DNA from 3 places in the Pseudomonas sp. FA-1 genome. Region 3 is predicted to be linked to each of the others. Evidence: riboswitches for the same ligand, from Rfam matches in the RefSeq annotation. Region 3 holds a riboswitch; each other region holds the start of a gene.
What was found. Region 3 has a riboswitch for cobalamin ahead of cobW (cobalamin biosynthesis protein CobW). Riboswitches for the same ligand answer to the same signal wherever they lie in the genome.
Positions count from the first base shown of each region.

Region 1: another riboswitch for cobalamin. It lies ahead of AC1MHZ_RS16740 (ABC transporter ATP-binding protein); the one in region 3 lies ahead of cobW (cobalamin biosynthesis protein CobW).
Region 2: another riboswitch for cobalamin. It lies ahead of AC1MHZ_RS22360 (TonB-dependent receptor); the one in region 3 lies ahead of cobW (cobalamin biosynthesis protein CobW).

Region 1 covers NZ_JBWXTH010000009.1:40,791-51,349, forward strand. Annotated here, with positions in the region: gene AC1MHZ_RS16720 (MgtC/SapB family protein) at 1-677, opposite strand, end outside; gene AC1MHZ_RS16725 (sterol desaturase family protein) at 1,138-1,608, shown strand; gene AC1MHZ_RS16730 (FecCD family ABC transporter permease) at 1,614-2,636, opposite strand; gene AC1MHZ_RS16735 (ABC transporter substrate-binding protein) at 2,636-3,604, opposite strand; gene AC1MHZ_RS16740 (ABC transporter ATP-binding protein) at 3,601-4,377, opposite strand; cobalamin riboswitch at 4,487-4,693, opposite strand; gene AC1MHZ_RS16745 (oxidoreductase) at 4,799-5,629, opposite strand; gene AC1MHZ_RS16750 (LysR family transcriptional regulator) at 5,757-6,647, shown strand; gene AC1MHZ_RS16755 (DinB family protein) at 6,769-7,290, shown strand; gene AC1MHZ_RS16760 (LysR family transcriptional regulator) at 7,280-8,197, opposite strand; gene AC1MHZ_RS16765 ((2Fe-2S)-binding protein) at 8,420-8,905, shown strand; gene AC1MHZ_RS16770 (xanthine dehydrogenase family protein molybdopterin-binding subunit) at 8,902-10,559, shown strand, end outside.
Region 2 covers NZ_JBWXTH010000016.1:56,064-66,622, reverse strand. Annotated here, with positions in the region: gene AC1MHZ_RS22400 (MFS transporter) at 1-110, shown strand, start outside; gene nfsB (oxygen-insensitive NAD(P)H nitroreductase) at 163-813, opposite strand; gene AC1MHZ_RS22390 (LysR family transcriptional regulator) at 917-1,816, shown strand; gene AC1MHZ_RS22385 (sugar transporter) at 1,833-3,038, opposite strand; gene thpR (RNA 2',3'-cyclic phosphodiesterase) at 3,344-3,889, opposite strand; gene lpxO (lipid A hydroxylase LpxO) at 4,084-4,983, shown strand; gene AC1MHZ_RS22370 (carboxymuconolactone decarboxylase family protein) at 5,065-5,409, shown strand; gene AC1MHZ_RS22365 (GNAT family N-acetyltransferase) at 5,465-6,034, shown strand; cobalamin riboswitch at 6,077-6,282, shown strand; gene AC1MHZ_RS22360 (TonB-dependent receptor) at 6,393-8,519, shown strand; gene cobF (precorrin-6A synthase (deacetylating)) at 8,697-9,446, opposite strand; gene AC1MHZ_RS22350 (OprD family porin) at 9,510-10,559, opposite strand, start outside.
Region 3 covers NZ_JBWXTH010000013.1:19,673-30,231, forward strand. Annotated here, with positions in the region: gene AC1MHZ_RS20740 (transporter substrate-binding domain-containing protein) at 1-174, opposite strand, end outside; gene AC1MHZ_RS20745 (response regulator transcription factor) at 186-800, opposite strand; gene AC1MHZ_RS20750 (DUF1272 domain-containing protein) at 1,010-1,264, opposite strand; gene cobM (precorrin-4 C(11)-methyltransferase) at 1,307-2,059, opposite strand; gene AC1MHZ_RS20760 (cobalamin biosynthesis protein) at 2,096-2,488, opposite strand; gene AC1MHZ_RS20765 (CbtA family protein) at 2,506-3,195, opposite strand; gene AC1MHZ_RS20770 (CbtB domain-containing protein) at 3,206-3,391, opposite strand; cobalamin riboswitch at 3,487-3,706, opposite strand; cobalamin riboswitch at 3,848-4,045, shown strand; gene cobW (cobalamin biosynthesis protein CobW) at 4,145-5,212, shown strand; gene cobN (cobaltochelatase subunit CobN) at 5,216-8,977, shown strand; gene AC1MHZ_RS20785 (magnesium chelatase ATPase subunit I) at 8,979-9,992, shown strand; gene AC1MHZ_RS20790 (vWA domain-containing protein) at 10,055-10,559, shown strand, end outside.

The DNA.
Region 1 (10,559 bases), on a different contig from region 3:
CGCACCGAGCTGACGCCTTTCTCGAGGCTTACCCGGCTGACCAGGCGTTCCAGCTGGGTAGGGGCCTGCGGTGTACCGAGCAGCTCGGCGCGCACCTCAAGGCGCGCGGGGTTGGCCAGGTCTTCGCTGTGCAGCGACTGCAGGCGCAGGCCGGGGTCGCTGAGGCTGTGCAACATCAGGCTGCGTACCTGGATTTCGTCCTCGGCGCGGCAGACGATGCGGACCTCGAAACGCTGCTCCACCTCGCTGGCCGGCAGTACCTCCTGGCGGTCCAGGCGCTGGGCGATGTCACGCAGCAGGATATTGGCACACAGCACCACCAGGCTGCCCAATGCCGCCTCGAGCAGCAGGCCCAGGCTGCACAACACACCGATGGCGGCCGTGCACCAAAGCGTGGCGGCGGTGTTCAGGCCACGGACATTGAAGCCGTCGCGCATGATCACGCCACCGCCGAGAAAGCCGATACCAGACACCACATAGGCGGCGATACGCGAGGCATCGGTGGGCGCCATGCCAGGCACCGCCTGGGTCATGAGCACGAACAGGCAGGCGCCGGTGCTGACCAGCGCATTGGTGCGCAGGCCGGTCAGGCGCTGGCGCAGTTGACGTTCGGCACCGATCAGGGCGCCGAGTACCAGGGCTACGCTGACGCGCAGCAGAAAGACTTTCCAATCCATAGCAAACCTCATTTCCCGGGCATATGCCCGTGGGGCGCCGCCACCTGCGGCGCAACTGAAAACAACGAGTGCGAGGACCACATGCCCGCGTGCCGGGCACGGGAGCAGGAAGGAAAGAAGGGGAGACATCGACCCGCCTGGGCCGTGATGAACCACCGTCTACCGTGTGCGGCAAGACAGTGGCAGGAGGGCTGCCGGACTAGCTCGCCGTGTGGGCCTGTCGCAATCGACTGGGGCTACTGTCCAATGCAGGACTCCTGTTGTGGGATGCAAAACTGCGCCGCGGACCTTACGCCTGGCGCCAGGCAGGGTCAAGGACAGTTGCGTGACAATTGCGCGATCTGGGAAATTTCCTTCATGAAACTGGATGTTCGGCGACCGGACTTTCATGAAAAAGGCCTCTGAAGCGCGCCCAGGCGGTGTTAACCTTGCGCCCTTCGTTACAACCTCGGACCGTTACATGCTGTTCAATCTCGCCATCCTGTTCGGCACGCTGGTGGCCATGGAAGGCGTCGGCACGCTGGCCCACAAGTACGTCATGCATGGCTGGGGCTGGTGGCTGCATCGCTCGCACCATGAGCCCCACCTGGGCATGCTGGAGACCAACGACCTGTACCTGGTGGCACTCGCCCTGATCGCCTCGGGCCTGGTCGCCCTGGGCAAGGCCGGGTATGCGCCGCTGCAATGGGTCGGCGCTGGCGTGGCGGGCTACGGCGTGCTGTATGTACTGGCCCACGATGGCTTCTTCCACCGCCACTGGCCCCGGGCGCCGAAGCCGGTGAACCGCTACCTGCGACGCCTGTATCGGGCCCATCGGCTGCACCACGCGCTGCCCGGGCGCAAGGGCAGCGTGTCGTTCGGGTTCTTCTATGCACCGCCTTTGCGGGTGCTCAAGCGCCAGGTACGCGAGCGTCGGGCACAAGGCCTGTAGACACGTCAGGGCTTGCGGCGCAGCATCAGGATGAAGAACATGCCGCCGATGGCGGCGGTGGCGATGCCGATGGGCAGGTCCTGGGGCGCGATCAACGTACGTGCGCCGATGTCCACCCAGACCATGAACAGCGCCCCGAGCAAGGCACAGGCCGGGAGCAGCCGTCGATGTTCGGCGCCTACCAGCCGGCGGGCGACATGGGGCAGCATCAGGCCGACAAAGCCGATGGCCCCGGACAATGACACCAGCACGCCTGTGAGCAGCGCACACCCCACGAACACATGGGCTCTTACCCGACGGGGCTCGAAGCCCAGGCTGACGGCTGTCTGTTCGCCGCTCATCAAACCATTGAGGGCCCGCGCCAGGCTCATCAGCAAGGCAAAGCCCGCCAGCACGCACAGTGCCGGCAGCCACAGCAGCGACCACTGCGCCAGGCCCAGGCCGCCCAGCATCCAGAACATCACCGAGCTGGCCGCATGTGGGTCGCCGGTGTAGAGCAGCAGGTTGGCCAGGGCCATGATCACGAAGGACACGGCCACCCCAGCGAGCAGCAGCCGGTCGCTGTCCAGGCGCCCGCGTCGGCTGGCCACCGCCAATACCAGCAGCATGCTGGCGAGCGCGCCGATGAACGCCGCCAGCGGCAGGCTGAACGGGCCGGCGAAGGCGCCCAGGAACAGCACCACCAGGACCGCGCCCAGCACCGCACCGGAACTGACCCCGAGCAGATGCGGGTCTGCCAGCGGGTTGCGGGTCACGGCCTGCAATGCACCACCGACCAAGGCCAGGCCTGCACCCACCAGCGCACCGAGCAGCACCCGCGGCGCGCGGATCTGCCAGACGATCTGTGCCTGGCCCCGGCTCCATCCTCCTGGGTCGACCAGGCCTGCCTGTTGCAGCACGATGCCCAGCACATCGGCCAGGGGTACCTGGGCAGCACCGAACCCCAGAGACACCAGACACGAGCACAGCATTGCCATCAGCAGCGCGACGAGCAACAACCGGTAGGCGCGACGATCACGTACCGGCATCACTGCAGCGTGCCTGCGAACAGGCGGGGATGCAGCGCCGCTGCCAACTGCTCGATGGCGCTGGCGTTGTCCACCGATGGGGTGACTTGAATATAGGAGAGCACCACGAAACGTCGTTCGCGGATGGCCGTCACTTCGCCTAGGGCCGGGTGCGCGAGCAGGAAATCGCGCTTCTGTTGCCAGGAGGTCGGGCCGTAGTCGACGATCACGATCACCTGCGGGTCGCGCTCCACCACGCTTTCCCAGTTCACTTCGGTCCAGCTGGCGTTGACATCGGCCATTACATTGTCACCGCCGGCCGCCTCGATCAGCGCTTGGGGCATGCCGAGGCGGCCGGAGGTGGTGGGGCGGTCTTCGCCGCTGTCATAGAGGAATACACGGGGAGCCTGGGGCTCAGCGGCGACCTGCGCCTGCACGCGCGCCACGCGCTGGCGCAGGGTGGCGATCAGGGCCTGGGCCTGCTGGCGAACGTCGAAGATGCGCCCCAGGTTGTCCAGGTCCCGGTACAGGTCATCGAGGCTGGCGCGGTGTTGGGGCATGACCCGCGAGCAGGACTCGCTGAGCTCGTACACCGGGATGCCGAACGGTGCCAGGGCCTGTGGCGTGACCGGGCCGCCCACGTACATGCCGTAGCCCCAGCCGGCAAAGAGGAAGTCGACGTTCGCATCGAGCAGGGTTTCCACCGATGGGTAGCGCGGGGCGAGTTCCGGCAGGCCGTCCAGGGCACCCGTCATGGTAGGGTCAAGGGTCTTCCAGCCACTGATGCCGGTGAAGCCAACCATACGCTCGCGCAACCCCAGGGCCAGCAGCATGCCGGTCAGGTTGCTGTCGTGGCTCACCGCCCGCTGGGGCGGCTGGCTGAAGGTGACATCACGCTCGCAGCTGCGCACGGTCACGGGGTAGTCGCCTGCCCAGGCGACGAAGGGCAGGGCGGCCAGCAGGGCCAGGCAGGTGAGGCTTCGCTTCATGCGGGGCTGATCCAGGTGATGCGTGGGTGAAAGGCCACGGGGTGACGGTCGACCAGTGCCCGTACGCCGAAGACTTCGGCCAGGCACTGTTCGGTCAGTACCTCGGCCGGGGGGCCGTGGGCAACAATGCGACCGGCCTCGATGACATACAGCCGGTCACAGAAGGCCGCAGCCAGGTTCAAATCGTGGAAACTGGCGAGCAGGCTCAGGCCGGTGGCGCGCAAGTGCTCCAGCAAGGCCAGCTGGTAGCGGGGGTCCAGGTGGTTGGTGGGTTCGTCGAGGATCAACAGGCGCGGTTGCTGGACCAGCGCGCGAGCCAACAGCACGCGCTGCTTCTCGCCGCCGGACAACGGGGTAAAACCATGATCGCCGCGCGCTTGCAGGCCCAGGCGATGCAGGCTGGCGTCCACCAGCGCATCGTCATCGTCGCTGTCGAACCATCCCTGGTGCGGCGTGCGGCCCATGGCGACCACATCGCGTACGCTCAGGCCGAAATCCTCGGGAAACTCTTGGAGCATCACCGCGACGCGTTGTGCCACCCAGCGCGCCGGGCGCTGCCAGATGTCCTCGTTTTCGAGCAGCACGCGCCCGTCATCAGGCCGTGTGAAGCGATAGGCGCAGCGCAGCAGGCTGGTCTTGCCGCTGCCGTTGGGGCCGATCAGGCCGACGCATTCACCGGGGCGTACCTCCAGGTCAATGCCGTCGAGCAGCCGCCGGCCACCAGGCGATGGCGCCCAGTGCAAACCTTCGAGACGCAGGGTAGGGGCAGACATGACGAGCAACCGTACCGGGAATGAATGTAACCCGACGATGACGGCGCGCAAGGGAATCGCGGGCAGGCTGCTGCCCCAAGACCGGCCCGCGCCCGCCCACCGCGGGAGTTGCCAAACGAGGTGACAGGCCGGTCTCCGGGCTTGCGAGAGGCGTGAGGCATTCACCTTCCCATGCCGGTGGCACAGTGGCGTATCGAATGCATCGCTCGCTTACCGTTGCGGGGGCAGCGCCGGACTGATCGCACAAGGCGAGGCACCGGCTTCCCGTTTAATCCCCGGCACGGCGGCAGGGGACACCTGAAACTGGGGCGCATCTGAGCATTTATGCGAAGGGGAGTCAACTTGCAGGGCGGTCGTTCTGGCGTCGCAGGCAGCCAAAACCTGAACCGGCGCACCCGGTTCAGGTTTGGCGCGCGGCAGCTTACGAGACGAAGTCGGTGGAAAGAGACAGTGTCCGCCACTGCTCCAGTTCATGTTCGACTGCGCGGTTCTTGGCCTCGACGCGCGCCACGGCGTCGCTGCCCAGGGCCAGACGCAGCGGTGGATTGGCTACACTCGCCAGCACCATCAAAGCCTCGGCCAGTTTCGCAGGGTTGCCGGGCTGAGCGTGGTTGGCTGCTTCGGCATGATTGCGCATGACGCCGACGGTGGCGGCATAATCGGGCAGCTCCAAAGCTGTTTTCACCAACGATTGCTCATCGAGGAAATCGGTGCGGAAAAAACCTGGCTCGACCACGGTTACCTTGATCCCCAATGGGGCCAACTCCTGATGCATCGCTTCACTGATGCCTTCGACGGCGAACTTGGTCGAGCCATAAACGCCCCAGCCCATATAGGCTTGGTAGCCACCCAGCGATGAGATGTTGATGACATGGCCGCTGCGTTGACGGCGCATATGGGGCAATACCGCACGGGTGACGTTGAGCACGCCGAAGACGTTGGTGGCGAACAGCCGCTCGGTTTCGCTGGCGCTGGTTTCTTCGACCGCGCCGAGCACGCCGAACCCGGCATTGTTGACCAGCACGTCGATTTGCCCGAAATGCTTGATGCCGGCAGCGACCGCTGCGTGGGCTTCCTCCTCGCGGGTCACATCCAGGCGCACCGCCAGCAGGTTCGGATGCTGACCGAGTCGGGCCTCGATGTCTTCTGGTTTACGTGCCGTTGCAATGACTGCATCGCCAGCCGCCAGGGCCTGTTGGGCGATCAGGGTGCCGAAACCACGGGAAGCGCCAGTAATGAGCCAAGTACGCATATCAACTCCTCCTGTATCCGACCCTGCACCATGCGGGCCTTCTCGATGAGTTGATTGAACTTTAAAATCTCTTGATTCCTGTGATAATCCCATGAATATCACATGGGCCTTTGAGTGGTTTTCATCAATGAAACCGACCAGCACCGCCGACCTGTCGCTTTTCCTGTGCATTGCCCGGCACCTGAATTTCAGTCGTGCAGCGGTCGAGCTCGGCCTTACGCCCTCGGCCTTGAGCCATGCGCTGCGAGCTCTGGAAACCCGCCTGGATGTTCGCTTGTTCAACCGCACCACGCGCAGTGTGGCACTTACCGACGCAGGGGAGCGTCTTTACCAAAGGCTGCAACCGGCCTTTCGCGACATCGCCGACGCCCTGGAAGACCTCAATAATTTTCGTGACAAACCGTCTGGCAACCTGCGCATTACCGCTGGGCGCGCAGCCGCGGAGCTTGCACTGCTTCCACTGGCCCAGCCTTTTCTCGATGCATACCCGGATGTACACCTGGAAATCGTCAGTGACGACGCGTTAGTGGACATGGTGGGCACCGGCTTTGATGCTGGTGTACGCCTGGGTGAGCGGTTACAAGCCGATATGGTCTCATTGCCCATTGGCCCTTATCTGCGCTCGGTGGTGGTCGGCTCGCCCGCGTTCTTCGAACGCCATTTCACCCCGCAACACCCACAAGACCTGAAAAAACTACCTTGTATCGGGCACCGTTTTCCCAGTGGCGCGCTTTACCGATGGGAGTTCGAGCGGGGAGGTGTCCAACTGGAGGTCGATGTCCGAGGCCCGCTGATACTGGGTGATGTGAGCTTGATGCTGGCGCCTGCCTTACAAGGCATCGGCCTGGCCTATGTGTTCGAGGACATGGTCAAGGAACATCTGGAGCGAGGCGATCTGCAGCAGGTTTTGGGCGATTGGTGCCACTACTATCCGGGACTGCACCTGTATTACCCAAGCCGGCGGCAGGTGCCAGCGGCATTGAAAGCCTTCATCGAGTTCGTACGGGAACATCGCTAGCGGGAGCGCGGGCCAGTACAGCGTCGTCGACTGGATCGGCGTAGTGATCTATACCCAATAGACGTTTGCAGCGTACACCGCCGCTCCGGGAAAGACGTCGTTGCTCGCCAGGAGGTTTGCCGTGATAAACCTGCCCACCACCCAACTGCTGACCCGCTACAAACGCTGGGCTGACCAGCTGCTTTTCGCCAGCCTGGCCTCCCTGGCACCCGAGGAGCTGACCCGGCAACGCGCTGGACCGATGAAAACCATGATCGCCACGCTCAATCACATCTATGTGGTAGACCGCATCTGGCAGGCCCATCTTGAAGGACGGCTGCATGGGTTTTCGTCACGCCAGGCCATGCCTTACCCGCAACTCGATGAGTTGTGGGGCGCTCAACAGGAGGTGGACGACTGGTTTGTCGACTGGGGCACCGGGCAGACGGAGGCTTCATTGAAGCGCTCAATCGACTTCGCATTCGTCTCTGGCAACCAGGGAACCATGACCGCTGGCGGCATGTTGCTGCATGTAGTCAACCATGGGACCTATCACCGCGGTTGGCTGGTGCAGATGTATTTCGAAATTCCCGCCATACCGCCGATGACTGATTTGTCGATTTACCTCACCGAGGCCGCCCCGTCGTGTGACATCAAGTGCTAGACGCAGGTTGCCCCATGTGCTCGATGATTTTGGCGCGTAGCCAGCGCTCGGCGGGGTCGTTGTCCGTGACTTCGCCCCAGACCATGGACAGTTCTGATGTGGCGATAGGGAAGGGCGCATCCTCGGCGCGCAGTTGACTGCCGTCGATCAGCGCTGCCGCCGCGTAGTCCGGAACGCAGGCCAGTAGCTGGGTGCCCGCCAGGATCGACCGTAAGCCACTGAACTGAGGAACTGCCAGCACCACGCGTCGAGTGCGGCCAACACGGGCCAGGTCATTGTCGATATTGCCGCACAGATCACCTGAGAACGATACCAAGGCATGGGGACGCTCACTGAAATCATCCAGGCTCAGGGGCTCACTGCAATCATCGCCACGCAACACTTTGACTGCCATGTCGCGTAGCTTGCGACGCTTGGCATTGGCGGGGAGTTCCGTGGTGTAGCTGACTCCGACAGAAATTTCGCCCGAAGCCAGCATTCCGGACATCAAAAGAAAATTCACCCGCCGGACCACGATGACCACATTCGGCGCTTGCTCACGGATGTGTTTCAGTAGGTGGGGGAACAGGCCGAATTCGGCATCATCGGAGAGGCCGATGCGGAACGTATCGCGGTTGGTGGCCGGGTCGAAGTCCCGGGCCCGGCTCACGGCGCTGGAGATAGTATCCATCGCGGGCTGCAGCTCCCGCAGAATCGCCAAGGCACGCAAGGTCGGTTCGAAGCTTCTGCCGTTTCGGACCAATAATGGGTCGTCAAAGAGATCGCGCAGGCGGGCCAGTGCGGCACTCACCGCCGGTTGACCAAGAAATAGTTTTTCTGCAGCGCGGGTGAGGTTTCTTTCGAACATCAACGTTTCGAAGACCACCAGCAGGTTCAAGTCGATACGGCGCAGCTCGTTGCGGTTCATCCTGGCTCCTTTCTGGGGCGGTGTCCAGGCAACAAGTATCGTGCAAGCGGTGCAAATTGCAGGGTTGGCTTGCGTGATTAAACATCGATCGGGTCGTCGGTTTTTATCCTTTTGCGCTGCCTTCCATAAGCGCGATCTCGACCTAAGCTCATGTATTGTTCCGCACGCCTGTGTCGAAGCCACTCAGGCGCGAATACCCGTGTGCCACATGAGGGCGATTCGATGACTCAAACGCTAAGGATCAATGGAACCGAACATCAGGTCGACGTTGATGACGACACACCATTGCTGTGGGTACTCAGAGACGTACTTGGTATGACGGGGACCAAGTTCGGTTGCGCAATGGCATTGTGTGGCGCCTGTACCGTGCATATGAATGGTGTCGCCATTCGCTCATGCGTTACGCCTGTCGGCAGTCTGGCGGGGGCGAGCATCACGACGATAGAAGCAGTAGGTGATACCGATGTAGGCCGTCGTGTGCAGCAAGCATGGCTCGAACACGAGGTCGTTCAATGCGGCTACTGCCAATCAGGGCAGATCATGGCCGCAACGTCATTGCTCGCCAGCAATGCGAACCCCAGCGATGCCGATATCGATGCCTCCATGGCAGGCAATATCTGCCGTTGCGGCACTTATGTACGCATTCGAGAGGCAATAAAGACGGCTGCAAGCAAATCTCGGCCTAGCAACATGGAGGCCAAATCATGAGCATCCAGAACCTGATGCCCTCATCTTCTCCTGAAGGGGTCAGCCGTCGCGGTTTCCTCCGAGCCAGTGCTGCACTCGGCGGCGGGTTGTTGATCGGTATCTCGCTACCTGGATTTGCGGGTTCGTCGCAAGGCCAGGATTCGAACTTCACTCCCAATGCCTATATTCGGATCGAGCCCAGCGGCAAGGTTGTATTTGTCATTCAGCCGGTGGAGATGGGGCAGGCCACTTACACGTCAATGCCAGCGCTCATAGCGGAGGAACTGGAAGTAGGGCTCGACCAGATCATTGTCGAACATGCCCCGGCGGACGACACGCGCTACGCCAACCCGGCACTGGGCTTCCAGGTGACGGGAGGATCGACATCGGTGCCTGCGAACTGGAAGCCGCTACGTGAAGCGGGAGCGGCAGCTCGTATGTTATTGATCAGCGCAGCGGCCAATCAGTGGGGGGTGGCTGCGGACAGCTGCAAAGCAGAAAACGGATCGGTGTTTCATCCGGCCAGTGGCCGGAAGCTTGGCTATGGAGAGGTCGCCGGTGCAGCTGCGAAACTGCCCATTCCAGATACATTGGCTCTCAAACCATCCAGTGAATTCAAGCTCATTGGTACTCCCGCCAAACGGACCGACGGGCAGGATAAGGTTACGGGCAAGGCAGTGTTCGGCATCGACGTTCGGCCGGAAGGCATGAAAGTCGCTGCAATCACGATTTGCCCTGTTGTTGGAGGCACGCTGAAAGCGGTCGAGCCAGGCCCGGCCATGGCCATCAAGGGCGTTCGGCAGGTCATAAAAACCGATAATTCGGTAGCGGTGGTCGCAGATCACATGGGGGCCGCGCGCAAAGGGTTGGCTACATTGCAGATCCAATGGGACGGCGGCCAGAACGCATCGGTGTCGAGCGAACAAATGCTTGAGGCGATAAAAAAAGCGTCGATGCAACCCGGTCGGCAATCCCGCAAGGAGGGTGATGCAGAAGGGGTGCTCAAGACCGCCACCCGGAAGGTAGATGCGGTTTACCAGGTTCCATTCCTGGCCCATGCCTGTATGGAACCGGTGAATTGCACGGTACATGTGCGTAAGGATGGTTGCGAACTCTGGGTCGGTAGCCAGGTACCGGCGCGTGCAAAGGCGATTGCTGCAGAGCTCACTGGGCTGCCCGAGGATAAGGTGGAGGTACATAACCAATTGCTGGGAGGTGGCTTTGGCCGACGCCTGGAAGTCGATTTTGTAGCCCATGCCGTAAAGATCGCCAAGCAAGTGGATTATCCCGTCAAGGTCATCTATTCACGGGAGGAAGATACGCGGCACAGTTCGCTGCGGCCGTACCATTACAACCACCTGAGCGCCGCGCTCGACGAGCAGGGCCGTCCCGTCGCGTGGGTCCACAAAGTAACCGGCGGCTCCATCTTGGCGCGTTGGTTGCCTGCCGCCTTCAAGGACGGCATCGATCGAGATGCGGTACGCGACCCTTCCGGTCCGTACGCATTTCCCAATATCAGTGCCTATTACGTACGCCACGAACCTCCTGAAGGGATTTACCCCGCATTTTGGCGTGGTGTGGGCCATACCCAAAACGGTTTCATGGTGGAAAGTTTCTTGGATGAGCTGGCACATATCGCCAAGACTGACCCGTTTGAGTATCGCTACCCGTTGCT
Region 2 (10,559 bases), on a different contig from region 3:
CCGGCTTGATGGTCTTTGCCGCGCTGGTGCAGGCGCGATGGGGGACGGCAGCCGAGCGCAGGTCTTTGGAGCAGGTGGCACGCCCGTTGTCCCAGGCGCAGGAGGAATGACCGGCCAGGTGTACGCACCTGGCCGGTTTTCATGCGATGACCTGCCGCGCCCTCAGAGGAAGGTGAACACCTGTGACGCCGGCAAGCGCGATTTGCCAAGCCCTGCGTTGAAGTCATCCTCACTGCGGTAGCCCAGGCTCAGCACCACCACACTGGTGAGGCCTCGTTCACGCAGGCCCAGCTCGGCGTCCAGCGCCTTGCTGTCGAAGCCTTCGATAGGCGTGGCGTCCAGGCCATGGGCAGCGGCGCCGAGCAGTGCGGTGCCGAACGCCAGGTAGGTCTGCTTCTCCATCCAGTGTTGCAGGTCCTTGTGGTCGAAGCGGTGCAGATTCACGTAGCCGCGACGGGTCTGGTCCTGGCCGGCCCTGGCCTGCTCGGTAGGGAAACGCCCGTCGGCGGCTTCCTGCGCCAGTACCGCCTCCAGGTGGGCTTCGGTCATGTCGGTACGGGCAGCGAAGACGATCACGTGGGATGCGTTGAGGATTTTCGGCGTGTTGTAGGCAAAGGCCTCGGTGGCCTTGGCGATGCGTGCCTTGCCTTCGGCGCTGTCGGCCACCACGAAGTGCCAAGGCTGGGAGTTGACCGAGGACGGGCTGTGGCGCAGTTGTTCGAGCAGCGCGTCGATGGTCGCCTGGGGAATGCGACGGCTGGCATCGTAGGCTTTGGTGGTGTAGCGGCGCTTGGCCAGGGCAACGGTATCCATCAGGGAAACTCCTCAGGGGAACGGAATGTGCCGGGCATCTTATCTTTCCTGGGAAAAAGAAAAAGCGGCACAATGCAACAACACTTTCATCCCTGGAGTGAAAATGCTGCGCATCACCGACCTCGAACTGTTCGTGCGCAGCAGTGCACTGGGCAGTTTCACCGCTGCGGCTCTGGAGGCGGGCGTGCTGCCAGGCCAGGTGGCGGCGGCGATCAAGCGCCTGGAGCGCGAGCTGGACGTGCGCCTGTTCGCCCGCACCACCCGCAGCCTGCGCCTGACCGCCGAAGGCGAGCTGTACCTGCCCACGGCCCACAGCGTGCTCGATACCCTGCGCCAGGGCCGAGACAACCTGCACGGTGCCCATAGCACCCTGCGCGGAGTGCTGCAGGTGTCGGCGCCCTCGGACCTGGGCCGCAATCTCCTGCTGCCCTGGCTCAGTGCGTTTCGCCGCGAACACCCTGATTTGAGCCTGCGCTTCTTTCTCTCCGACCAGATCGCCGACTTCGCCCGCGATCCGGTGGACGTGGCTATCCGCTATGGCCTGAACCAGGACGCCAACTACATCGCCCTACCCCTGGCGCCCTGGAACCGCCGGGTCCTGGTGGCGTCGCCCGGCTACCTGGCGCGCCATGGCCGGCCACGCACGCTCGATGAGCTGCAACAGCATGCGTGCCTGCTGTACCTGCAGATGGGCCGGGTGTACGACCGGTGGCGCCTGGGCAGTCGCAGCGTGCAGGTGCGCGGCCCGTTGTTCAGCGACGATGCCGATGTGGTGCGGCGCTGGGCCCTGGAAGGCGAAGGGATCGTCTACAAGTCGTGGCTGGATGTCAGCGCCAATGTGGCTGCAGGTGAGCTGGAAGTGCTGCTGCCCGAGCACCTTGGCGAACCGACGCCGGTGACGCTGGTGTGCCCGCACCGCAAGCAGCTGTCACCTGCCGTGTCGCAGCTGCACCTGTGGCTGCGTGAGCGCTTCGCCGCGCTGCAGCCACCCGGTGCGCCATGACCGGTGCCGACAAGGCTCAGCCCTGTTTGCCCAGGGCTTCACGAAAGCGCGCGGTACTGGCCGCGGCCAGCACCAGCCCGACCACCGCGACAGCACCGCCCACCAGGCCGATATAGGCCACATCCAGCTGGCTGCTGACGATGCTGCCCAACAGCGCGCCACCGCCGATGCCGATGTTATAGATCCCCGAGAACAGCGCCATCGCCACATCGGTGGCATCCGAGGCGAGCTTGAGGGTCTTCGATTGCAGCGACAGGCTGAAGCTCAGGATCGCCACGCCCCAGACCATGCTCAAGGCGGCGAATACATAGAAATTGCCCGACAGCGGCAACAGCATCAGCAAGCAGGACGCCAGGGCCGCGATCGCCGCCACCAGGAAGCCATGGGGGAAGCGGTCGCTGTAGCGGCTGAACAACAGCGAGCCGAAGACACCCGCGCCACCGAACAGCAACAGCAGCAGCGTGGTGCGCTCGCCACCGATCTGCGCCACGTGCAAGGCAAACGGCTCGATATAGCTGTAGGCAGTAAATTGCGCGGTGATCACCAAGGTCACCAGCAGGTAGGTGATGACCAGCGCCGGGCGCTTGAACAGGATCGGCAGGCTGCGCAGGGAGCCGGAGTTCTGGCTGGGCAGCAACGGCAGCGATTTCATCAGACAGAGCATGGTGGCCAGCGCCACCCCGGCAATGCTCAGGAACGTCACACGCCAGCCAAGGGCTTCGCCCACCACCCGGCCCAGGGGGATACCCATGACCATCGCCAGGGTCGTGCCGGTGGCCAGCAGGCCCAGGGCCTTGGCCTGTTGACCAGGTGGCGCCACACGCACTGCCAGCGAGGCGGTGATGGCCCAGAACACCGCATGGGACAGGGCAATGCCGATGCGGCTGACCAGCAGCATGGCGAAACTCTGGGACAGCCAGGACAACAGGTGGCTGACAATGAACACCAGGAACACGAACAGCAGCAGGCGCCGGCGTTCGATGTTGCGGGTCAGCAGCATCATCGGCAGCGACGCCAGGGCCACCACCCAGGCATAGATGGTCAGCATCAGCCCGACCTGGGCCGTGGTCATCTCGAAGCTGCGGCCGATGTCACTGAGCAGCGCCACCGGGACGAACTCAGTGGTATTGAAGATGAAGGCCGCCAGGGCCAGGGCGACGACACTCAGCCAGCTGCCGGTACCGGCGGTTGGCGGCAGAACACTAGGGGTAGGTCCGTTCATGGAAGGGTTGTTGATCTCCGAAGACAAGGCGATAGGCCGCCCATCACCCGCTCAGTTCAAGGCCGGTGACGCGCGGTTTTGTTATTGGAAGGAATGCCGGCATGGTACGCATCGCGTCTGGGCCCCACAACCCTTGAGAGGCGGCATCGGTCTTGAGGCAGGTGCTGCCCGTGAGATCGAGCGCCGCGCGGGCGGCGCTCGACCTCACAGCCACCAAAGTAGCTACGGCGAACACTTCAAGCATTACCTGCCCGTGCCTTGGTGCACAGCGGTTCGTCAACGCCGAGGCGCAGCCGGCCTGACGGTCAATTTGCCAGGGGCCACTCGGCCAACGGCCAGTAGCGCCCCTTGCGTGACTCATAGAGGGTGAAATGCCGGGCGGCGAGGAAGAACTCCGGTGCCACCGCAGCTTCCGGCACCTGGGCGCGATAGTCCCGGGACAAGGTCAGGTGCGCTCGGTATTCCCGGCCCTGCCCGGCGATGCCCAGCGGCAGCACGGCCTGCTCCAGGGCATAGACCAATCGGCGCAAGGCCGGCGGCGTATCCTGTGGCTCCAGCACCAGCACATTGGCCCGTGGCCATACCTGCAGGCGGTCCAGGGTCAGGCGCAGCGGCGTGTCCGGGCCTTTGAGGCTGTCGACGGCTGCGCACAGCGCAGGCACCAAGGCCGCGTCCACGTCCCCCAGGAACAGCAAAGTCAGGTGAAAGTTTTCCGCCGGCACCGGCTTGCCGCTGCGCAGGCCCAGGCCTCGGCGCCACTGCGCCATGGCCCGGCGTTGGGCATCGGTCACCGGCAGGGCGAAGAACAACCGCTTGAACGGTTGCCCTTTTTCCCGTTCATCCACTGGCATTGGCAAGGGTCCTGTTGCGTAGGCATGGCTGCATCATCGCACAGGCACGCCTGAGCCTCACCCCTCATGGCGGGTACCGCCTCGTACCAATGTCTGCCTGGCAATCTGAGATTAATCCTACAAAGCGCCTCCATGATTGTTTATGCTGGCGGGCTCAAGCCATGACGCGTGGCCATTTCGACAAGCATCCGTCCATGAAAATCGCACTCGTACTGATCTTCGCCCTCTCGATCGCCTATGTTCACCTGCGCGGTCGGGTTCGCCATAAACTGACCCGCCAGCTGGGTGACCACTCCAGCTTCCTCGCCCCGGTCAATGCCTTCCTGTACCTGTTCTCCCGGCACCCGGCCAAGCCCTACCTGCCGGTGGAGGCGTTCCCGGAATTGCAGCCGCTGAAGGATCACTGGCAGGAGATCCGCGAAGAAGCCCAGCAGTTGTTGCACGTGGGTGAAATCAAGAAATCCGACAACTACGACGACGTCGGCTTCAACTCGTTCTTCAAGACCGGCTGGAAGCGCTTCTACCTGAAGTGGTACGGCGAGAGCCACCCTTCGGCCATGAAGCTGTGCCCCCGCACCACCGAACTGCTGCAGGGCATCGGTACGGTCAAGGCGGCCATGTTCGCCACCCTGCCGCCGGGCGCCAAACTGGTACGTCACCGTGACCCCTATGCCGGCTCCTACCGCTACCACCTGGGCCTGGACACACCGAACGACGACGGCTGCTACATCGACGTCGATGGCCAGAAGTATTCCTGGCGCGACGGCGAGGCGGTGGTGTTCGACGAGACCTACATCCACTACGCTGCCAACACCACCGAGCACAATCGCATCATTCTGTTCTGCGATGTCGAGCGCCCGCTCAAGTACCGCTGGGCAACTGCCTTCAACCGCTGGTTCAGCCGCAACGTCATGGCCGCCGCCGCCGCGCCCAACGATGCCAATGACAAGACCGGCGGCATCAACCGCCTGTTCACCCGCATCTACAAGATTCGCGAACGCGGCAAGGCGATGAAGAAACGCAACCGTACCCGCTACTACCTGGAGAAGTGGGCCGTGGTCGCGGCGCTGGTGCTGTTCTTCATCTACATCTGACGCGGCCCCTGAGAGGCGGGCAAGGGTAGAATCTTCGACTAGCCTGAAAGCTCCTGTTGCCAACCCTACAAGGTGAAGACGATGAGCATGATGGACTGGGACGCCTACCGTAAGCAGTTGATGGCCGGCATCGGCGATCTCAAGCAGCTGTCCCCCGACACCGTGACCGGCTACATGACCGCCAGCGGTGCCGGGGCCAAGACCAACCACCTCGATGCCAAGACCCGCGAGTTGATCTCCCTGGCGGTGGCCGTCACCACCCGCTGCGATGGGTGCATCGCCGTCCATTCCCAGCAGGCCGTCAAGCACGGTGCCACCCGCGAGGAAATCGCCGAAGCCCTTGGCGTGGCCGTGGCGATGAATGCGGGCGCCGCCCTGGTGTATTCGGCCCGGGTCATGGACGCTGTGGGCAAGGCCAACGATTGACCGTACCGGCGCCGCCCTGCGGCGGCGCCGGGCCAACCGACTCCACGGAGCTGCAATGATTCACATCCGCCCCATGACGCCAGAAGACTTCGAGCACTTCTGGCCGACCTTCCAGGCCATCGTCCAGGCCCGCCAGACCTACGCCTTCGACCCCGACCTCAGCTTCGAGCAAGCCCGCCACCTGTGGCTTTCGCTGCCGCTGCACACCCTGGTGGCCGAAGCCGACGGCCAACTGCTGGGCTCGTACTACCTCAAGGCCAACGCAGCAGGCCCCGGCAGCCATGTCGGCAACTGTGGCTACATGGTCGCCGAGGCCGCCCGCGGTCGTGGCGTGGCGCGGCTGATGTGCGAACACTCGCAGAAGCTGGCACGCCAGGAAGGCTTCCTGGCCCTGCAGTTCAACTCGGTGGTGGCCAGCAACGAAGTGGCCGTGGCGCTGTGGCACAAGCTTGGCTTCGAGACTGTCGGCCGGCTGCCCAAGGCCTACCGCCATGCCCAGCTGGGGCTGGTGGACTGCCTGGTGATGTACAAATGGCTGGCCGATGAGCCGGTGGTGGAAAAGCCGCCGCTGCTGATCGGGCGCAAGAACATCGAGGCCCGCGTCTCGCGCCGACGCGGTCGCTGACCCCTCCCCCTGCGCATTTGACTCCCTCGCCGATCGATGGTCAGATGCGCGCCAGTTTCAGGTGTCCTGCGCCGCCGCGCGCAGGGTGAAACGGGAAGCCGGTGCGTCCTTTACAGGACAAGTCCGGCGCTGCCCCCGCAACGGTAAGCGAGCGAACCCTTCGACACACCACTGTGCCTGTGCATGGGAAGGTGAAGGCGTTCATGACCCTCGCAAGCCCGGAGACCGGCCTGGAGTTTCGTTGGCAACCCCGCGGTGGGCGGGCGCAGGCCGGTTTCGCGTGCGCCCCTGCGTGCGTGATAGGTCTCCATGCGTTGTTTCCACCGGGATCCATTCCTTCCTGCAACCGTGGAACGACATGTCCCGTATCTACAAGCTTCACACCCTGGCGGCCTGCCTGGCCGTCGCCCTGCCGGCCTGGCCCGATGAGCCCGACGGCCAGGTCCTGACACTCCCCTCTACAGCGATCACCGAGGCCCTCGACCCGCAGGCCATCGACCTGGGCACCCCGACCCAGGCCGGCTCGCGCCTGGGCCTGAGCGCGCTGGAAACGCCGGCCAGCACCAGCACCATCAGCGCCGAGCAGATCCAGCGGCGTAACAACGCCACGCTCCAGGACGCCGTCACCCGCTCGCCCGGCATCACCTTCACCGGCAGCCCAGGCGACGGCAACACCGGCCTTTCGGCCCGGGGTTTCGAAGGCCAAAGCTCGGTGATGACGCTGTTCGATGGCTCACGCCTGTACAGTGGCGCAGGCACCCTGACCTTCCCGGTCGACCCATGGATGATTGAGCGGATCGACGTGATCCGTGGGCCGGCCTCGGTGCTCTACGGCGAAGGTGCCACCGGCGCGGTGGTCAATGCGATCCCGAAGAAGCCGTTCGCCGGGCCGGTGCACAACCACCTGCGTCTGGGCTACGGCGCCTGGGACCGGCAACAGCTGGCCTTGGACAGCGGCGGCAGCCTTGGCCAACGGTTGAGCTACCGGGTGACCCTGAACCGGCAGGCCGGCAACGGCTGGGTCGAGCGCACCGACTCGCGCAGCCTGGCCCTGAGCGCCGCCCTGCGCCTGGACGCCAGCGACGACCTGAGTTTCACCCTCGCCCACGAACGCGGCGACACCGAACCGGCCAACTACTACGGCACCCCACTGATCGATGGGCACTACCGCAGCAGCCTGCGCAAGAAGAACTACAACATCGACAACGACGTGCAGCGCTATCGGGACCAGTGGACGCGCCTGAACACCGACTGGCACATTCACGACAGCCTGTCGGCCAGCAACCAGCTCTACTACATCAAGAGCCGACGGCATTGGCGCAACGCCGAGTCGTACACCTGGAACCCGGCCGATGGCGTGCTCGAGCGTGGCAGCTTCCTGCAGATCAAGCACAACCAGGAGCAGTTCGGCGACCGCCAGAGCTTCACGTTCGACCATACCCTGTTCGGGCGCGCCAGCAAGACCGTGATCGGCGCCGAGTACAACAAGATCCGCTTCAACGTCGACAGCAATGCCCCCTTCGATGACGGCAATGTGGACACGCTCGATCCGTGGAACCCGGCCCCGGGCCGATTCCACAGCCTGTCGCCGACACGCCCGCAGACCTTGTCCGTCACCCACACATTCTCCACCTTCCTGGAAAACCGCACCGCGCTGACCGAGCGCCTGTCGCTGGTGACCGGTGTGCGCCGCGACCAAAACCATGTGGAGCGCAACGACCTGGTGAATGAAACCCGTAGCGATCGTAGCCTGCGCGGAGGCAACTGGCGTGCCGGCCTGGTGTTCGCGGTCACGCCGGACCTGTCCCTGTATGGCCAGCACTCCACCAGCGAAGACGGCATCGGCGACCTGCTGACCTTGCGTCCGGAACAGCGCTACGACCTGACCAAAGCCAGGCAGACGGAACTGGGCCTCAAGCAGCGCTTCTGGGATGGCCGGGGCGAATGGACATTGGCCGCCTACCACATCGTCAAGCACAAACTGCTGGTCGCCGACCCGGTGAACCATGGCCTGCAGCAGGCCGGCCAGCAGACGTCCGACGGCCTGGAAGCGTCCGTGGAGCTGGCATTGGCCAACCAATGGCAGGTCTCGGCCAACGCCTCGGTGGTACGCGCAAGGTTCGACGACTATCTCGAGCACACCGCAACCGGCATCATGGACCGCGCCGGCAACCGCCCGGCCAACGTGCCACGGCGCACGGCCAACCTATGGGTGAGCAAGGGTCTGGGCCAGGATGTCGAAGCCGGCCTTGGGTTGCGTTACGTGGACCAGCGTTACGACAGCGCAGCCAACCAGGGTAGTGTTCCGGGGTATACGGTGGTCGATGGCACTATCGGCTGGCAGGTCTTGCCGGCTGTGCGCCTGGGGCTGCAGGTGAACAACCTGTTCGACCGCGAGTATGCGGCCTCCTACCTCTACACCAGCGACCTATGGCTGCTGGGCGCGCCCCGGTCGTATTTCGCCACGGTGGACTACACCTTCTGAGCCCGAAGCCAGCGCCGCCCCTGTAGGAACGGGCTTGTCCCGCGATTAGGCCGGACCTGCCATCGCGGGTGGTGGCAAGGGCTTTGCCCTTGATCGCGGGACAAGCCCGCTCCTACAGGGACCGCGCACGCTGCTCTCCCGGGTGCCAACGATGGAGCATGAAGGTGAAACAGCGGATCACTGCCCACGCCGCAACAGGTAGGTATCCATGATCCACCCCTTGCGCTGGCGCATCTGTTCCCGCACCTGGAGTATCTTCGCCTTGACCTGCAGCAGCGGCCCGGCGACCAGGACCTCATCCTCGGTTCCCAGGTACGCCCCCCAGTAGATCGTCAATGCCGGGTCGTCCAGGTCAGCAAAGGCACACTGCCCGTCCAGCATCACCACCACATTGTCGATCCGACCCTGCTCGGCCAGGCGCCTGCCCGGCAGCACGGTCAGCGGCTCGCCGATGCGGTTCAGCGGTACCTGATGTCGGGCAGCCAGGGCCTGCACGCTGCTGATACCTGGGATTACCTCCAGCGCAAGGGCCAAGCCGCGCTCCCGGACCAAGTCCAGCACGCGCAGGGTGCTATCGTACAGCCCAGGCTCCCCCCAGAGCAGGAACGCGCCGACATCGCCAGGCCCCAGCTCGTCCTCGAGCAGACGGCCATACAAGGCCGCTCGCTGTCGGTGCCAATGCTGCACCGCACCGACATAGTCCGCCGCCTGCCCATCACGCCTGGGGTCGGCCACCTGCACCAGGCGGTAGCCACCGGCCGGAACGTAGCGCTCCAGGATCATCGTGCGCAGGCGCGCCAGCTCGTCCTTGTCGGGGCCCTTGTCCAGGATGAAGAACACCGTGGTGCGCCGCAGCGCCTCCACGGCCTCGAAGGTGACCTGGCGGGGGTCGCCAGGCCCGATGCCAATCAGCAGAAGGTTTTTCATCGCCCTGCCCGCGCGGATGCCTGCGCCCATTGTCGGCCGGCCGCCGGTGTTTGGCAAAACGCCCTACAGGATCGAGAAGTTGTAGCTGACGATGACCCGCGTCTCGTCCATGTCCCGCGCCCACCGCTCATAGTTGCTGCGGTAGGTGGAGTTGCGCAGGCGCACGCTCAGGTCCTTGAAGGTACCGCCCTGCACCTGGTACTTGAGCTCGGTATCGCGCTCCCATTCCTTGCCTTCAGCGGTGCTGCCGGGGACTTTGATATGGTCACCGTTGATGTAGCGGGTGAAGAAGGTCAGGCCGGGCACGCCGAGGGCCTTGAAGTCGTAGTCATAGCGTACCTGCCAGGAGCGCTCCTGGGCGGCGGCGAAGTCGTTGACCTGGGCGTAGTTGACCAGGTACGGGTTGCTGCCGTCGAGGTACGGCATGGCGCTCTCGCCATACATGCGCTGCCAGCCGGCACTGATCTTGTGCCCGCCCAGGCTGTAGCCGAGCATGCCGCTGAAGGCGCGGTGGTCGATTTCGCCAGCGCGGGCGTTGCCGATGTCATCGCTCTTGATCAGGCGCAGGTCCGCCGACACGCTGCCCAGCGCCAGCGGCTGGGTAGCCACCAAGCCCAGGAACTGCTGACGGTAGATGTTCTCCAGGCGCGACACCTGGTACTGGCCGCTGAGGCGATCGCTGAAGCGGTAGTCGACGCCAGCCAGGTCGAAATGATCGGCCTCGGTGTCGCAGGCGTAACGCTTGTTCTTGCAGTGCACGCGAATGTCCTGGCGGTCGGTGGAGTCTCGCGCCGTGTACTGGTTCAGGCGCGCCAGGGTGAGTTTCAGGTCGCTCACCTCCTCGGAGGTGAGCATGGCGCCATGGAACATCGTCGGCAGCAGGCGGCCGTCGTTGTACTTGAGCAAGGGCATGTCCGGCATCATCGAGCCATAGCGCAGTACCGTGCGGGACACCTTGACCTTACCGGCCACGCCCAGCTTGGCGTACTGGTCGACCGAACGGCGCGGGTCATGGCCGGACGCCGGCAGCAGGCCGCTGTTGCTGTCCGCCGGGCTCGAGTCGAGCTTGAAGCCGACCATGCCCAGGGCGTCCACGCCAAAGCCCACCGTGCC
Region 3 (10,559 bases):
CACCAGCGTCTTGCGCCGCTCCAGCCATTGCCGATCGACCGGGTCCATCGGCAAGGGCGGTGCGACGCTCAGGGACCGGGCCAGCAAGTGGCGTGCCTCGCTGTCCGTGCTTGCCGCTGGCGAGGTGGCTACCAGGCATAGGCCCAATAGAAGAACGCCCAGCGCACCTTTCATGCCGAGTGCGTTCAAGCGACCTGGTTGCGCTTGGCCAGGTCAACCATCTCGACCAGCGACTCGGTCTTGAGCTTGTCCATGATACGACCCCGGTAGGTGCTGATGGTCTTGGCGCTGAGGTTCATGCATTCGCCGATGAATTTGTTGTTCTCCCCTCGGCTGAGGCGACGCAGCACTTCCATTTCGCGATTTGAAAGGCTCCCTAGGCGTTCGCACTCGCTCTCCAGCGAACTGCTGTTGACCGACATCTGTGGAAAGGTCGAGTAACCCTTGACCAGCGCCTTCAAGGCGAACACCAGGGCGTCGAGGTCTTCATCCTTGTTGACGAAGGCGGCAATCCCGGCATCCAGGCAGCGACGTACATAAAGGTCGGCAGGTTGGCCGGTGAGCACCATGATCTTCGGTGCAGGCTCAAGCAATTGTAGTCGCTTGATCACTTCCATGCCGTCAAGGCCAGGTAGGCCGATGTCGAGGATCACCACGTCGGGGCGCAGCGAGCGGGCCTGCTGCACGGCATCGATACCGTCTCCTGATTCACCGATGACGCGAAAACGTTCGCGTTCGAGCAACATGCGTACCGCGAGTCGAACGGTTGGATGGTCGTCAACCATCAGAACGGCTGTCATTGGATAACTCCTGTAGGAATGTGGTCCGTTTCCTGAAATCCCGCAGGAATACCCTCTGGGACCTGCGCGGAGCGCGCAAGATACGTTTATTCGGGGGGCATAGTAATGGGAAGCGTAGGGATGTTGAATAAACGAAGTGTGTTTGTTGAAAATTCCTACAAGCGGCATGGCAATGGTACAGGCTGGGCAGTCATCGCAACCCGCGGTCCCTATCCGCCGGCCCGGGTGCAGCGGCTATGGGGTTTGATGACGCGCTGGCCTGAGGCCGGGTTGTTCAGCAGGGCGGTTCCGACTCGAGGTGGCCGAGGGGCCAGTTGGCCACCGCAATTCGGGCAACGTCCCCGGAAATGCTCCTCGTCGCAGGCCCGGCAGAAGGTGCATTCGAACGAGCAGATCCTTGCGTCCGGGCTGTCGCCTGGCAGGTCGATGTCGCAGCATTCGCAGTTGGGGCGCAGTTCGAGCATCTGTGTAACCTCATATGTTTTTTGTAGGAATGATCTTGAGCTTCAGCCCAAGGGGCGATAGAGGTGAGCGTGCCCGGCCCGGTACAAGGCCGACTCGGCGAATGGGGTGTCGCCCAGCACATGCCCGACCAAGATCAATGCCGTGCGCCGGAAGCCTTTGGCTGCCGTGAGCGCGACGATATCCTGCAAGGTCCCACGCACCCAGTCCTGGTCCGGCCAGGTGGCGCGGTGCACCACGGCAGCCGGGCAATCCGGGCCGTAGTGGGGCAACAGCTCGGCGACGATACGTTCAAGGTGCTTGACGCCCAGGTGGATCGCCAGGGTGCTGCGGTGTCGGGCCAAGTCGGCCAGTTGCTCGCCCGCGGGCATGGGCGAGCTGTCCCCGTAGCGGGTGAGGATCACCGTCTGCGCCACTTGCGGCAAGGTCAGCTCGCAGCCGAGCAGGGCTGCGCTGGCGGCAGTGGCCGTGACGCCTGGGATGACCTGGTAGTCGATACCCAGCTCGCGCAGGTGGCGGATCTGCTCGCCTATAGCGCCGTACAGGCTCGGGTCGCCACTGTGCACGCGAGCGACATCATGGCCTTGTTCATGGGCGCTGCGCATGGCTGCGATGATCTGGTCGAGGTGCAGTTCGGCGCTGTTGATCACCGTATGGGCATTATGGCCCTGCAGGACGGCTGCAGGCACCAGGGAGCCGGCATAGATGATCACCGGGCACTGACGGATCAGGCGCTGGCCCTTGATCGTGATCAATTCCGGATCGCCGGGGCCGGCACCGATGAAGAAGACCGTCATGGGAAGTCCTTGCAGTAGGGCAATAAGGAGCAGCGATTATCGGCTGCACGCCAAGGCAACGGTAGCCCGGTCGCCTACCTGGCGTGGCACCAGCAACCGGGGCGTCCCTTTTTTTTGTGCGGCCAGCGCCAAGGCTGCACTTTCGGCGACCCCCCAGCAGCCACTGTGGTTGAATGCGGCGGCCGAGCGATGGCTGAGCAATGGTTCGAAGGCGTGCAATTGTACGGACGGAAACAGCGTCAGGGCGAGTCCGAGGCGGCTGGCCAGTGCCTGCAACCCGGCTTCTTCGGCCTTGAGGTCGATGCTGGCGATGCCGCGCAATTGCGCCAGTTGCAGGCCATGGGCAGCCAGTGCGTCACGCAGGAGCCGCTCGAGGTGGTCGGCCGGGCATCCTCTGCGGCACCCAAAGCCGGCGTAGAACGCCGGCAATAGGGGAGGGCGAGTCATCAGGCCTGGCTGGAGCGACGATAAAGCCAGGCGCTGAGCAGGCCGAGAGCGAGCCAGAAGGCCGCGTTGGTCAACCAGGAGGCAAGCTTGAATTGGGTCTCCAGGGCCTCGGGGGCCAGGCTCTCATGGACGGTTGGTTGCGGGGCACCGACCAGATGGGGAATTGCCAGCAAGGCCACGCCGAGCGTCTTGAACAGCCAGTGCCGAGCGAACACCGCCAGTGCCAGGCCTGCGGCGGTGGCAGCCGCCGTGCTGGCCCACCAGGCCTGACGTTGGCCCAGGTCGGCCGCGACAGTGCCCGGCAGTTCCGGGGGCAGCCCGAGGGTCGGCGCCAGGCAGAACACCGCAAAGCCGGCCAGCCCCCATAGCGCACCGGTGCTCAACGTGCGGGGCTCGCGAAGGCTGTACAGCGCAGCGAGGACCAGGGCGAAGCCGACGGCCACCACCAGGTTGCCACCGGTCGTGGACACCAGGCGTTGCCAGCCGTCTTCAGGGGCCCAGGCTTCGGCGTCGTGGGTGTGGGCGGCCACGCCATCGTCATGCGCGTGGTGCTCGGCGCTCGGGGCGTTGTTTTCGTAGGTTTCCGCCTGGAGAATCAGCGGCGTGACCCAGAGACTCTGCAACAAGGTCAGCAACAGGGCAGCGAGCAGCCCGCTGAAGCCGGCGGTTCGGGCAATGCGCTTGATCATGCAGGCGTACTCAGTGGCAAGGGAAGGCGGCGCTGTGGCGGGTATCGTGGGCGGCGTTGTGCACGGCCTCGATGTGCGAGAAGCCGGCGAAGTAGACCAGGCACAGGCCCAGCAGGCTGGCGCCGATGGCGAGGAGCACGCGCTGGCTGAGGCTGACGGGAGTGGCGATGCTGTGTTTGGCGCTGGTGACGGACATGACGCGTTCCTCTGCTTTTTTATGGGCGACGGGCACGGGCGTCACGCCTGGGCAGAGCTTGCCCAAGGCACACGACAGCACCCGCCCACCGCGGGGTGTTCATTCGTCGTCAGGCCGGTCTCCGGGCTGGCGAGGAGGAGGCAGGCTCCCTGGACAGCGTCACCTTCCCATGCCATACGACACGGCACAGTGGTCAAGACGCGCACTCGCTTACCGTTGCGGGGGCAGCACCGGCCTTGCCCGGCCCCTTGGGGCCTGCGACGCACCGGTTTCCCGTTTCACCCCCGAGGGGGCACCTGAACGCAAGGTGCAAGCAAAGCATGCGGCCGATGCTCCGTCAATTGGTGTCGTAGGAGCATCTCCTGTGGGAGCGGGTAAACCCGCTCCCACATAATCCGTTCTCTATGGAGATGGTGGGAATACTGCGCTGATGGTTGACCGCCTACCCACCACTGCGTAGCCTTGCCGCTTCGAGGTTCTGCGGCGTCGGCCGCAGCTAAGACGGGAACGCGGTCCAAGCCGCGGCTGCCCCCGCAACTGTAGGCACTGAACAGGATCGACACAGCCACTGCGCTCCGCGCGGGAAGGCGTCGCTCCACCGGCCACGGCCGGTACGGTGCAAGCCAGGAGACCTGCCTCGTGACGTTTTCGACTTTCAACCGGGCGGGGTGATCCGGTGGCGAACGAGCCCGGCTGGCAAGCCCGAGGCTTTCGTCCTGCATGCCCGCGCCATCCTGCCAAGGGCATCGCGACATGAAAACACTGGCCAAGCTCCCCGTCACCATCGTCACCGGCTTCCTCGGCTCGGGCAAGACCACCCTGCTTCGGCACATGCTCGACAACGCCCAGGGCCGGCGCATCGCGGTCATCGTCAACGAGTTCGGCGAACTGGGCATCGATGGCGAAATCCTCAAGCAATGCAGCATCGGTTGCACCGAGGAGGAGGCCAGTGGCCGTGTCTACGAACTGGCCAACGGTTGCCTGTGCTGCACCGTGCAGGAAGAGTTCTTCCCGGTCATGCGTGAACTGGTGGCACGCCGCGGTGACCTGGACCACATTCTCATCGAAACCAGCGGCCTGGCCTTGCCCAAGCCACTGGTACAGGCCTTCCAGTGGCCGGAAATCCGCAACGCCTGCACCGTCGACGCAGTGATCACCGTGGTCGACAGCCCGGCCGTGGCCGCCGGTACCTTCGCGGCCTATCCCGACCAGGTGGATGCCCAGCGCAAGCTCGACCCCAACCTGGACCATGAGTCGCCTCTGCACGAGCTGTTCGCCGACCAGCTGGCCAGCGCCGACCTGGTGGTGCTCAACAAGGCTGATCTGATCGATGCTACAGGCCTGGCCAAGGTCCGTGCCGAGGTGCTGGAGGAGCTGCCGCCGGCGGTCAAGGTCATCGAGGCCAGCAGCGGCCGCCTGCCGCTTGAGGTGCTGCTTGGCGTGGGGGCCGAGGCCGAGGCGCACATCGACGGTCGCCGTACCCACCATGATGCCCATCACGACGGCGATGACCACGACGATCACGACCACGATGCCTTCGACTCCATTTCCATCGACCTGCCGGAGGCGGACGAGAGCCTGCTGCTCGACGCCCTGACCCAACTGGTGGTGGAGTTCGGCATCCTGCGCGCCAAGGGCTTCGCCGCCATCCCCGGCAAGCCCATGCGCTTGCTGATCCAGGGCGTCGGCACCCGCTTCGACAAGCACTTCGACCGTGCCTGGCGCGCCGAAGAGCCGCGCATCACGCGCCTGGTGCTGATCGGCCAGGACCTGGACGCCGCGCAGCTGGAAGCGCGCCTGCGCCAGGCCCTGGGCGCCTGACCCATGCACCTGCTGCGGACCCAGCCCGGCGGCTTCGTGCCGGACGACAGCATCGCCGACCTCGGCCAGACGCCGGCCGAGCTGGTGATTCTCTGCAGCGGCGACTCGCACCTGGCGCTGCTCGCCGAAACCGCCGAGCAGTTGCCGGAGGGCTTCCCCAGCCTGCGCCTGGCCAACCCCATGCAGGTGCAGAACCACGCCTCGGTCGACCTTTATGTGGACCAGGTGCTGCGCCATGCGAAGGTGATCCTGGTGTCGTTGCACGGTGGGGTCGGCTATTGGCGCTATGGAGTCGAACAGCTGGTGGCCTTGGCCGCCCGTGGCGTCCAGCTGATCCTGGTGCCTGGGGACGACCGCCCGGACCCTGAACTGACCGGCCTGGGCACGGTGACCGATGCACAGGCCGAACGCCTGTGGCATTACCTGCGCCAGGGTGGCAAGGCCAATGCCCTGAACCTGTTCAACTGCCTGGCCAGCCTGTGGCTGGAGCGCGACTACGCCTGGGAAGAACCGCAACCCTTGCCGCGTACCAGCGTGTACCACCCCGGCAAGCCCAGCGCGACCCTCCAGGATTGGTACGCCCAATGGCACCCCGACCAACCTGTAGCGCCGGTGCTGTTCTATCGATCGCACCTGCAGGCGGCCAACACCTCGTTCGTCGATGTGTTCTGCCAGCGCCTGCAGGCCGCAGGGCTCAACCCGCTGCCGATCGCCGTGGCCAGCCTCAAGGAGGCCGCCTGCCTCGCGCAGGTCGAGGCCTGGCTGGACGAGGCCGGCGCCGAAGTGGTGATCAATACCACCGGTTTTGCCCTGTCCAGCCCGGAGCAGCCCAACCTGCGCCCGCTGCGGCGCGACATCCCGGTGCTCCAGGCGATCTGCGCCCAGGACAACCAGCCGGCCTGGGAGGCCAGCGAACAGGGCCTGGGCGCCCGTGACTTGGCTATGCACATCGTCTTGCCGGAGCTGGATGGGCGTATCATCACTCGGCCGGTCAGCTTCAAGGACCTGGCCTGGCGCAGCGAGCGCAGCCAGTCGGACGTGGTCTGCTACCGCGCCCATCCCGAGCGTATGGACTTCATCGCCGAACTGGCACGTCGCTGGGTGATGCTGGCGCGCCTGCCCAACGCGCAGAAGCGTGTGGCCCTGGTGCTGGCCAACTACCCGACCCGCGACGGGCGCATCGGCAACGGCGTTGGCCTGGATACCCCAGGCGCCGCGCTGAATATCCTCCAGGTCCTGCAGGGGCAGGGCTACCCGGTAGAGGGCCTGCCGCCGAGCGGCACTGCGTTGATCCACCAATTGCTGGGGGGGGTGACCAACGACCTGGACCACCTCGACCAGCGCCCCTGTGCCCAGAGCCTGAGCATGGCCGACTACCAGCAGGCCTTCGCCTCGCTGCCACAGGCCAACCAGCAGGCCGTACTGGAGCGTTGGGGGCCGCCGGAGCAGGACCCGATGTTCCGCAGCGGCCGGATGATGATCGCCGGCCTGCGCTATGGCCTGACCTTTGTCGGCATCCAGCCCGCCCGGGGCTACCAGGTGGACCTCAGCGCGGTCTACCACGACCCGGACCTGGTGCCGCCGCATGGCTACCTGGCGTTCCATTTCTGGCTGCGCAACGGCTATGCCGCCGACGCCGTGATTCATGTCGGCAAGCACGGCAACCTCGAATGGCTACCCGGCAAGGGCGTCGGGTTGTCGGCCGAGTGCTGGCCGGACGCATTGCTTGGCCCGCTGCCGAATATCTATCCGTTCATCGTCAACGACCCGGGCGAGGGTGCCCAGGCCAAGCGCAGAACCCAGGCGGTGATCATCGACCACCTCATGCCGCCGCTGACCCGTGCCGAAACCTACGGCCCGCTGCGCCACCTGGAGCGCCTGGCCGACGAATACTACGACGCACAACTGCTCGACCCGCGTCGGGCCCGCGAACTGCAGCGCGATATCCTCGAGCTGCTCAAGGCCAACCATATCGACCGCGAACTTCAGCTCGAGGGGCAATTGGACGATGCTTCACTGTGGCTGCCACGGTTGGATACCTACCTGTGCGACCTCAAGGAGTCACAGATCCGCGATGGCCTGCATGTGTTCGGGCAGTCGCCGCAAGGGCGTTTGCGCCGCGACACCTTGCTGGCGCTGCTGCGTGTCGAGCGCGGCGATGGCAAAGGCGCCAACGCCAGCCTTGTCCGCGCCCTGGCCAAGGCCATGGCCCTGGGCTTCGACCCGCTGGACTGTGACCTCGGCCAACCGTGGCAGGGGCCGCGCCCGCAACGTTTGCAGGCGCTCGACGACGCGATCTGGCGCACCTGCGGCGATACCCGCGAACGCCTCGAGCTCCTGGCGCTGGTGCTGATCGAGCAGGCCTTGGCGGGGCACCTGCAATTGCCCGGCGAGCCCGCCTGGCAACCGGTCGCGACAGTACTCCAGGCGTTGGTCGACACGCTGGCGCCGACCCTGGATGGCTGTGGTGCAGCGGAAATCGACGGCCTGCTGGCGGCCCTGAGCGGGCGCTTCGTTCCGGCAGGCCCGAGCGGCGCGCCTAGTCGTGGGCGCCTGGATGTGCTGCCCACGGGCCGCAACTTCTATACCGTGGACGTACGCAACCTGCCCACGACCACTGCCTGGCGCCTGGGCTTCGCCTCGGCCAACCTGATTCTCGAGCGCCATCTGCAGGATCATGGTGACCATTTGCGACAGCTCGGCCTGTCGGTGTGGGGCACCGCGACCATGCGCACCGGGGGCGACGACATCGCCCAAGCCTTGGCCTTGATGGGCGTGCGCCCGGTGTGGGCCACCGGCAGCCAGCGGGTCGACGATTTCGAGATCCTGCCCTTGAGCCTCCTCGACCGCCCACGGGTCGACGTGACCCTGCGCGTATCGGGCTTTTTCCGCGATGCCTTCGGCAACCTGATCCGCCTGTTCGACGCCGCGGTACAGGCGGTGGCAGCCTTGGACGAGCCCGAGGATCTCAACCCCCTGGCCGCCCGCGTGCGACGCGAACGCGAGGCGTTGCTGGCCGAAGGCTTGCAGCCCGAGCAAGCCGCGCGCCAGGCCGGCTGGCGGGTCTTCGGCGCCAAGCCCGGCAGCTATGGGGCCGGTGTGCAGAACGCCATCGATGGTCGGCTCTGGCAGACCCGCGACGACCTGGCCGAGGTCTACCTCAACCATGGCGGCTACGCCTATGGCGCCGCTGACGAAGGCACCCCGGCCCGAGCCCCGTTCGCCCGGCGCCTGGGCCAGGTGCAAGCGGTGCTGCACAACCAGGACAATCACGAGCACGACCTGCTCGATTCCAACGACTACTACCAGTTCCAGGGCGGCATGCTCGCAGCCTCCGAAACCCTGGCCGGCAGAACGCTGGCCAGCTACCACGGCGACCACAGCCAGGCCGACCGTCCACGCATCCGGACCCTCAAGGAAGAACTGAACCGGGTGATCCGCGCCCGGGCCTTGAACCCCAAGTGGATCGACGGTGCCAAGCGCCACGGCTACAAAGGTGCTTTCGAGCTGGCGGCGACGGTCGACAACCTGTTCGCCTTCGACGCCACCACGCACCTGATCGACGACCACCATTACCAGTCCCTGGCCGATGCCTATGTGCTCGACCCCGCGACCCGTGACTTCATGCGCCAGCACAATCCCGAGGCCCTGCGCGACCTCACCGAGCGCTTGCTCGAAGCCCAGCAGCGCGGCTTGTGGGAGACGCCGGGTGACTACCGCCAAGCGCTCGAAGAGCAATTGCTCGATGGCGAGGAACAAGCCTGAAATGAATGACCCCTTGCAATTCCCGCTGGCCGCCGTAGTGGGGGCCGACGAACTCAAGCTGGCCCTGTGCCTGACCGCCATCGACCCCAAGATCGGGGGTGTGCTGATCGAAGGCCCCCGGGGCATGGCCAAGAGCACGCTGGCCCGCGGCCTGGCCGACCTGCTGCAAGCGCCTGGGCACACACCGCCGTTCGTGACCCTGCCACTGGGTGCCACCGAGGAACGCTTGGTCGGCACCCTGGACCTGGATGTCGCGCTGGGGCAGGGCAAGGCGCAGTTTTCTCCCGGCGTGTTGGCCCAGGCCGATGGCGGCGTGCTCTACGTCGATGAGGTCAACCTGTTGCCCGACCCATTGGTGGACCTGCTGCTGGACGTAGCCGCCAGCGGCACCAACCGCATCGAGCGCGATGGTATCTCGCACCGTCACGACGCCCGCTTCGTGCTCATCGGCACCATGAACCCTGAGGAAGGCGAGCTGCGCCCGCAGCTGCTCGACCGCTTCGGCCTGAACGTCGCCCTCGAAGGCCTGCCGCCGCCAGAGGCCCGGCAGCAGATCATTCGCCGCCGGTTGGCCTTCGACAGCGACCCGCAGGCGTTCTGCACGCAGTGGGCCGATGCCCAGGCGCAGCTGCGCGAGCGCTGCCAGGCTGCACGTCAGCGCCTGGCGCAGATTCCGCTGGATGACCAGGCCCTGGCCTGGATCACCGAAGGCTGCTTCAGTGCAGGGGTCGACGGCCTGCGTGCCGACCTGGTCTGGTTACGCGCGGCTCGGGCCCACGCAGCCTGGCGAGGGGGGGAGACGATCGAGCAGGGCGACGTGCAGGCCGTGGCGGAATTCGCCTTGCGCCATCGGCGCCGCGAGCTGCCGACGGCCGATGCCCCGACCACAGCGCCGGCCCCGAGCGGTGGCCATGCAGGCCCTCAGGGCGGTGAGGGCGACTGGGGCGCGTTGGCACCGCAGGCGGTCGGCAGCGGTGTCCGGCGCGAGGTGCCGAACTGGGCAAAAAAGCCCTGAGCATCCGCCCGCCCGCTGCACAGGCGGCGGATGCCAGGCCCCAGGCAGGAGCGCTCGCCGGTGTGACCCGGGGCCGGGCCCGTAATGGTGGTTCGGCGCGGGTCGCCTGGCTGCCCACCTTGCTCAAAGGGCGACCGCGGCAACGCCAGGACCTGTGCTGGCAACAGCGCCAGGCCAAGGCGCCGGAGCTGTGGCTGGTGATCGTCGACGCCTCGGCGTCCACCCGGCGCAACCAGGCGCTGGCCCAGGCCAAGGGCCTGCTGGCCGAGCTGTTCGACCAGGCCTACCGTCAGCGTGCCCGCCTGGCCCTGCTGACGGCCAGCGGTGGTGCGCCGCGCTGGCAGCGTCATGGGCTCAAGGCATCGGCGGCGCTGCAGCCGTGGTTGCAGGCACTCGGTGCAGGCGGCGGTACGCCATTGATCGCTGCATTGGAAGAAGCGCGCCGCTGGTTGCTGGCGCGTGAAAAGCGACACCCTCAGGAAACCCGGCGCTGCCTGGTCGTCACCGATGGTCGCCTGCAGCGTTGGAGCCCGCTGCACCCGATGCCGTGCGCGACGGTGCTGGTGG